Linked DNA regions of Sphaerotilus montanus. The protein of the gene in region 1 interacts with the protein of each later gene in a pairwise test. Links are inferred from orthologs where the notes say so. Each region holds a gene or a part of one and is shown on either strand. Other genes may lie near its edges.

The links.
Region 2: the proteins of BDD16_RS12235 (region 1) and purT interact in binary tests that used the Escherichia coli proteins (3 or more experiments, as listed by UniProt). The link is inferred for Sphaerotilus montanus from one-to-one orthologs.

Annotation. Positions count from the first base shown.
Region 1 is NZ_JACCFH010000001.1:2,686,189-2,689,965, forward strand. Bases 279-3,219 are described here. They hold BDD16_RS12235 (polyprenyl synthetase family protein), read right to left. Parts: upstream 2,230-3,219; coding sequence 1,327-2,229; downstream 279-1,326. Other genes in these bases: dxs (1-deoxy-D-xylulose-5-phosphate synthase), read right to left, coding at 279-1,294; xseB (exodeoxyribonuclease VII small subunit), read right to left, coding at 2,226-2,468; BDD16_RS12245 (aromatic ring-hydroxylating oxygenase subunit alpha), read left to right, coding at 2,814-3,219. Also shown: more of dxs, read right to left, coding at 1-278; more of BDD16_RS12245, read left to right, coding at 3,220-3,777.
Region 2 is NZ_JACCFH010000001.1:2,015,930-2,019,671, forward strand. The notes cover bases 185-3,090. They hold purT (formate-dependent phosphoribosylglycinamide formyltransferase), read right to left. Parts: upstream 2,286-3,090; coding sequence 1,083-2,285; downstream 185-1,082. Other genes in these bases: BDD16_RS09170 (ProQ/FINO family protein), read right to left, coding at 195-1,031; ppk2 (polyphosphate kinase 2), read left to right, coding at 2,472-3,090. Outside these bases: BDD16_RS09165 (Cache 3/Cache 2 fusion domain-containing protein), read right to left, coding at 1-38; more of ppk2, read left to right, coding at 3,091-3,653; BDD16_RS09185 (chemotaxis protein CheB), read left to right, coding at 3,717-3,742. UniProt on the Escherichia coli protein: Involved in the de novo purine biosynthesis. Catalyzes the transfer of formate to 5-phospho-ribosyl-glycinamide (GAR), producing 5-phospho-ribosyl-N-formylglycinamide (FGAR). Formate is provided by PurU via hydrolysis of 10-formyl-tetrahydrofolate.

The DNA of each region.
Region 1 (3,777 bases):
CGCCGTCCGCGCCGACCAGCCCCGCGCGGTCGAGCGCGAAGACCATCGGCAGGTTCTGCAGCGCCACGTCGTGGATGAGCTGGTCGTAGGCGCGCTGCAGGAAGGTCGAATAGATGGCGACCACCGGCCGCATGCCCTCGCAGGACAGGCCCGCGGCGAAGGTGACCGCATGCTGCTCGGCGATGCCGACGTCGAAGTAGCGGTCCGGGAAGCGCTTGTGGAACTCGACCATGCCCGAGCCTTCGCGCATGGCTGGCGTGATGGCGACGAGCTTGGGGTCGGCCGCTGCCATGTCGCACAGCCACTGGCCGAAGACCTGCGTGAAGGTCGGCTTCGGGGGCGTGGCGGGCTTGACGAGGCCGATGGCGGGGTCGAACTTGCCGGGGCCGTGGTAAGCGATCGGGTCGACTTCGGCCAGCTGGTAGCCGTAGCCCTTCTTGGTGACGACGTGCAGGAATTGTGCGCCCTTGCGGTCGCGCAGGTTCTCCAGCGTCGGGATCAGCGCGTCGAGGTCGTGGCCGTCGATCGGGCCGACGTAGTTGAAGCCGAATTCCTCGAAGATCGTGCCGGGCACGACCATGCCCTTGGCGTGCTCCTCGAAGCGCCGGGCCAGCTCGAACAGCTGCGGCGCGTTCTTCAGCACCTGCTTGGCGCCTTCGCGGGCCGAAGCGTAGAACTTGCCGCTCATCAGCCTGGCGAGGTACTTGTTGAGCGCGCCGACCGGCGGGCTGATCGACATGTCGTTGTCGTTGAGCACCACCAGCAGGTTCGGCTCCTGGCCGGCGTGCGGCATGCCGCCGTTGTTCAGCGCCTCGAAGGCCATGCCGGCGGTCATCGCGCCGTCGCCGATGATGGCGACGCAGTGGCGGTGTTCTCCCTGGAGCTGCGAGCCCATCGCCATGCCGAGCGCCGCCGAGATCGAGGTGGACGAGTGCGCGGTGCCGAAGGTGTCGTACTCGCTCTCGTCGCGGCGCGGGAAGCCGGAGAGGCCGCCGTATTGCCGCAGCGTCGGCATGCGGTCGCGCCGGCCGGTGAGGATCTTGTGCGGGTAGGTCTGGTGGCCCACGTCCCACACCAGGCGGTCGTCGGGCGTGTCGAAGACGTGGTGCAGCGCGATCGTCAGCTCGACGGTGCCGAGGTTGGACGACAGGTGGCCGCCGGTGCGCGAGACGCTCTTGAGCAGGTGGTCGCGCAGTTCGGTGGCGAGCTGCTTCAGTTCTGGGCGCGAGAGCCGGCGCACATCGGCCGGGGACTGGATGCGGTTCAGCAGCGGATGGGCGTTCTGGGCGTTCATCGCGGGGGGATCCGTCGGTGTGCGGTCGCGGCTCAGGAGTCGCGATCGAGGATGCGGTCGGCCAGGGTGGCCAAGGCATGGACGTCACCCAGGCCGGAGGCGGACAGGGCGGACAGGGCTCGGGCGTGCAGGGTGGCGGCGCGTTCGCGCGCCCCGTCGAGGCCGAGCAGCGAGACGTAGGTGGGCTTGTTCTGGTCGGCGTCCTTGCCGGCGGTCTTGCCGAGGACCTCGGAGTTCTGGGTCATGTCCAGGATGTCGTCGACCACCTGGAAGGCCACGCCCAGGGCGGCACCGAACTCGGACAGCGCGTCCCATGTGGCAGCGGACGGCTGACCGCAGGCGGCCCCCATCAGGACGCTGTTCTGCAGCAGCGCGCCGGTCTTGCGGCCGTGCATGTCGAGCAGTTCGGTCTCGGTCAGCGGCTTGCCGACGCTGGCGAGGTCGATGGCCTGGCCGCCGGCCATGCCCTCGACGCCGGACGCCCGGGCCAGCAGGCGGCACAGGCGGGCCTGCAGCGCGTCGGGGACCACGTCGCCAGCGGCGGCGGGCGGGGGCGTGAGCACCTCGAAGGCCAGTGCCTGCATCGCGTCGCCGGCCAGCATGGCGCGCGCTTCGCCGAACTGCACGTGCACCGTCGGCTTGCCGCGGCGCAGCACGTCGTTGTCCATGCAGGGCATGTCGTCGTGGATGAGCGAGTAGGCGTGGATCAGCTCGACTGCGCAGGCCGCGCGCACTGCCGCCTCGGCATGCCCGTCGACGGCCTGTGCGGCGGCCAGCACCAGCAGCGGGCGCAGTCGCTTGCCGCCATCCAGTACGCCATAGCGCATCGCGAGGCCGAGTCCGGCGGGGGCGTCGGCGCGGACATGGACGCACAGCGCGGCTTCGACCGCTTCGAGCTGCGCGCGCATCCAGGCATCGAAGGCAGAGCGCTTCATGTGGGATCGTTCCAGGGTTGGAGCTGTCCGCCGTCCAGCACCTTGACCTGCTGCTCCACCGCGTCAAGGCGGCTGCGGCAGTAGGCCAGCAACTCGGCACCCCGGCGGTAACCGTCCAGCAACGCATCAAGCGGCATCTGCGCGGATTCGAGCGCCTGCACGAGACGATCGAGTTCGGCCAGTGCACTCTCGTAGCTGGCGGGCTCGCGGGAAGGGGAGTCGGAGGCGCTCTGGGGCATGGCGTCGGGAAAAGTCCTTGATTGTAGGGGGCTTGGCGGGGCTCGAATGTTCCGTCCTGTACACGCCGCGGCGCTGCAGGGCCGCTGAAGCCGCTGCGGTCTGCTGGGCCCTGTTGTACCCGGTGAACAGGGCGGCAGGAAATACTGCACATTTCCCGTGGCCAATGGCCGTGGTCCCGGTCTGGGTTAAAATCCGCGGTTCGCCTTGGGCGTCCGCCCACCCCGGCCCGCTGCAACACCGTCGTGTGTCGCAAAACACCTTGCCTTCGAAATGGCAAACGCCCTTGGTTGGGGCCAGAACATGGGGTGGTGGTTCGACATGGATTTTTGGAGATCCTGGGGATCATGTCCGACCTGAGCATCACACTCGACGCTCTTCAACGCAGCCGCACTCAATTGCCGGTCACGAGTTACTTCGACCAGGCCCTCTTCGACCGGGAGATGCGTCTCATCTTCCCCTCCGGTGCGCGCTACGTCGGGCACGAGCTGATGGTGCCCGAGGTTGGCGATTACCACGCCCTCGCGCACGAAGGCGAGGGGCGCGCGCTCATCCGCACCAAGAACGGCGTCGAGCTGGTCTCCAACGTCTGCCGCCACCGGCAGGCCGTGATGCTCAAGGGCCGCGGCCACACCGGCAGCAATGTCGTGTGCCCGCTGCACCGCTGGACCTACGACCTGCAGGGCCAGCTGATCGGCGCGCCGCACTTCAAGGAAGACCCGTGCCTGAACCTGCGCAACTACCCGGTGCAGGTCTGGAACGGCATGGTCTTCGAGCGGACGGACGGTGGCCGCGACGTGGCCGCCGATCTGGCCGGCATGGGGCCACGCCAGGCGCTGGACTTCGAGGGCTATGTCTTCGACCACGTCGTGCAGCACGAGTGCAACTACAACTGGAAGACCTTCATCGAGGTCTACCTGGAGGACTACCACGTCGGTCCCTTCCACCCCGGGCTGGGCAATTTCGTCACCTGTGACGACCTGCGCTGGGAGATGGGCGATGCGTACTCGGTGCAGACGGTCGGTGTGGCGCAGGGCGCGGGCAAGGCGCTGGGCAAGTCGGGCTCGCCCACTTACGAGCGCTGGCACGAGCAGGTGCTGAAGTACCAGAACGGCGTGATGCCCAAGCACGGCGCGATCTGGCTGACCTACTACCCGAGCGTGATGGTCGAGTGGTATCCGAACGTGCTCACGGTGTCCACGCTGCACCCGATCAGCCCGACGAAGACGCTCAACACCGTGGAGTTCTACTACCCGGAAGAGATCGCCGCCTTCGAGCGCGACTATGTGGAGGCCCAGAAGGCCGCCTACA
Region 2 (3,742 bases), 670 kb from region 1 along the record:
GCCAGGATCGCAGCGGACAGAAACTGAATTCGCTTCATGGCAGTCCAGTCGAGATGAGGTGTGAAGAATGAAGAAACCGCCCGGATCGGACGGTTTCATTCATGCTGACACCAGACTGACGACCATGGCGCCGGAAACTGGCAGAGGAACCGGGGCTTCTTCCGGCTCAGTTCCTGCCCTCCGGTGTCGATAGATCAGCGGCGCGGCGGACGGCCCTGGCCCGGCGCCGGGCGATCACCGTCGCGCCGCGGGCCGGCCGGGCGCTGGTCGCGCCGATCGCCACGCGGCGCATGCGGGCGGTCCGCCTGGGGCGCCGGGGCCTCGGCAGCCTCCTTGCGCGCGATCTCCAGCACGCGGTCCAGATCCGACTCCGGCAGCCCCTTGAGCACGCAGAAGTTCGCCCGCGTGAGCGTGGTCTTCTCGAAGTCGCGCAGCAGCTGTGCGCGGTTGCGGCGCTTCTGCTCCTGCAGCTCCTGCTCTTCGCGCTGCTGGGTCTGGGCGGCACGTTCCTCGGCGCGGGCCTTGTCCCGGTTGGCGCGTTCGGCTTCGGCTTCCTTGACGCGGCGCTCCTGGTGCACGGCGCGGCGGCGGTCCAGCTCTTCCTGGGCGACCTGGCGGTGCTCGTCGGTGATCTCGCCCGCCGGCTGGCCGTCGAGGTCGAAGCGGTGCTCGGCCTTGGTCAGCGCGATCAGGTAGGCGGTCGTGCCGGTGTGGCGGCGCAGGAACGCCGACATCACCGCCTTGGTGAACACGCCCGGCGCGCGTTCCTTGATGTCGGCCTGGATGCGCAGCTTCAGCGGCTTGGCGACGTTGCCGGCGAACAGCGCGGGGAAGCGGTCCTTGAGCTGGCGGGCGCACTCCGACGGGGTCATCTCGGGCACCTTGGCCACGGCCGCAGCCTCGACCACGGCGGCGTCCGCGACCGGTTCCGCCGCGGGCTCGACAGCGGCATCCGCGACGGGCTCGGCGATGGACTCGGCGACGGGCTGTGCAGCCTCTTCAGGGACGATCGGGGTGTCAGACGTGGACATGGGGCGGTGGTCGTTGGGACAGAAAAGGGCTCCATTGTGGCGGCAAGCCGCTCACACCGCCCGCGGCCGCACCTTCGACGCTGCCAGCCTGGCCTGGACCCGCGCCGTTTCCACGTCCGCGTCATGCACCAGCGCCACGCCCATGCGGCGCTTGACGAAGCTCTCCGGCTTGCCGAACAGGCGGACTTCCGAGTTCGGCACGCGCAGCGCTTCGTCCACGCCGTCGAACACGATGCCGGTCGCTTCGACGCCGCCGTAGATCACCGCGCTGGCGCCCGGGCTCTTCAGCGCGGTGCTCACCGGCAGGCCGAGGATGGCGCGGGCGTGCAGCTCGAACTCGTTCTGCCACTGGGTGATCATCGTGACCATGCCGGTGTCGTGCGGGCGCGGGCTGACCTCGCTGAACCAGACCTGGGCGCCCTTGACGAACAGCTCCACGCCGAACAGCCCCTGGCCGCCGAGGTTGTCGGTGACGGCCTTGGCGATGCGGCGGGATTCCTCCAGCGCGGCGGGGTGCATCGGGTGCGGCTGCCAGCTTTCCACATAGTCGCCGCTGACCTGAACGTGGCCGATCGGGTCGCAGAAGTGGGTCTCGACCTGGCCGTCCGCCCCGAGGGCGCGCACGGTGAGCTGGGTGATCTCGTAGTCGAAGTCGATGAAGCCCTCGACGATGACGCGGCCGTGGCTGACCCGGCCGCCCGCCATCGCGTAGTCCCAGGCTTGCGCCACATCGGCAGGGCCGTCGAGCTTGCTCTGGCCCTTGCCGGAGCTGCTCATCACCGGCTTGACAACGCAGGGGTAGCCGATGCCACCGTCGATCGCGGCCTGCAGCTCGTCGAGCGAATCGCAGAACTGGTAGGGGCTGGTCGGCAGGCCGAGCGTCTCGGCGGCCAGGCGGCGGATGCCCTCGCGGTCCATCGTCAGCCGGGCGGCGCGGGCGGTGGGAATGACGCGCACGACGCCCTCGGCTTCCAGCGCTTCGAGCGTCTGGGTGGCGATGGCCTCGATCTCGGGCACGACGACGTCCGGGCGCTCGGCCTCGATCAGGGCACGCAGCGCGGCCGGGTCGCTCATGGCGATGGTGCGGGCGTGGTGCGCGACTTGCTGGCCGGGGGCGTGCTCGTAGCGGTCGACGGCGATGGTCTCGACGCCCAGGCGCTGCAGCGCGATCAGGACTTCCTTGCCGAGTTCACCGCTGCCAAGCAGCATGACGCGGGTCGCGTTCGGGGAATGGGGGGTACCGAGTGCTTGCATGGGGCGGTCCGCTGCGGGCGGCGCAGATGAACAATCCACGATTGTCGCTGCGGGACGGCTGGGGCGTGGTCTTGTGCCAGGTCAGGGTTTGCCCATCCGGCCAGGAATTGATGGAGCGCAAGGACGCCAGGGCGCTGCGTTTTCATCATGGTGTCATCGAACAAGGATGATTTCCCAGGAGTCCCCATGACTGTCAAGACGCGCGCCGATGCCGTAGTTCCTGCCGCCCCCCGCCGCCGTGCGCCGCGCAAGTCTGTCGCGCTGGTGTCCACGCCGGTGGTGATGGCCGACAAGTCCGCGCCGATCACCGCCGCACGCATGGAGTCCTACGAGGTCAGCGCCGCGACCGAGGCCGCCCGCGAGGTGCAGGCGCTGGCGGTGACCGACCTGCTGGCGCGCCATGCCCGTGGCGAGGGTGGCGATGAATGGCGGGCGCAGTTGCAGGCGCTGATCGATGGCGCCTCGCCCGACGATCTGGCCGTGCTGCGGCACACGCTGCTGAGCCGGGACCAGGGCGCTGCACCGGGCGTGAACCCGGATCTGGAGCTGTCGGCCGGCTGGCGCGAGGGCGCCTATCCCTACCGCCACCTGCTCTCGCGCAAGAGCTACGAGAAGCAGAAGTACCGGCTGCAGGTGGAGTTGCTCAAGCTGCAGGCCTGGGTGAAGGAGACGGGCGCGCGCGTCATCATCCTGTTCGAGGGCCGTGACGCCGCGGGCAAGGGCGGCACGATCAAGCGCTTCATGGAGCACCTCAACCCGCGCGGTGCCCGCGTCGTCGCGCTGGAAAAACCCAGCGAGGTCGAGAGCGGCCAGTGGTACTTCCAGCGCTACGTGCAGCACCTGCCCACGCGCGGCGAGATCGTGCTGTTCGACCGCAGCTGGTACAACCGCGCCGGCGTCGAGCGGGTGATGGGTTTCTGCAGCGACGCGCAGTACGACCAGTTCATGCGCGAGGCGCCGGAGTTCGAGCGCAACCTGGTGCGCAGCGGCATCCACATCTTCAAGTTCTGGTTCTCGGTCAGCCGCGAGGAGCAGCGCCGCCGCTTCAAGGAGCGCCAGGGCCACCCGCTCAAGCAGTGGAAGCTCAGCCCGATCGACCTGGCCTCGCTCGACAAGTGGGACGACTACACCCGCGCGAAGGAGGGCATGTTCCTGCACACCGACACCTCGGATTGCCCGTGGATGGTGATCAAGTCGGACTGCAAGAAGCGCGCGCGGCTCAACGCGATGCGCTACGTGCTGCACCGGCTGCCCTACACGAAGAAGGACGTCACCGTCATCGGGCCGGCCGACCCGCTGGTCGTCGGGCGGCCGTCGCTGGTGTCGAGCGTGCTGGACGATCAGATCACCCCCTCCCAGGGCGGTTGACTGCCACGGTGTTGGCGCGCGGCAAGCGGGGGTTCCTACAATCTCCGTCAGGAGACAAGAACCATGCACGACCCTGCCGCCGAGCTGCC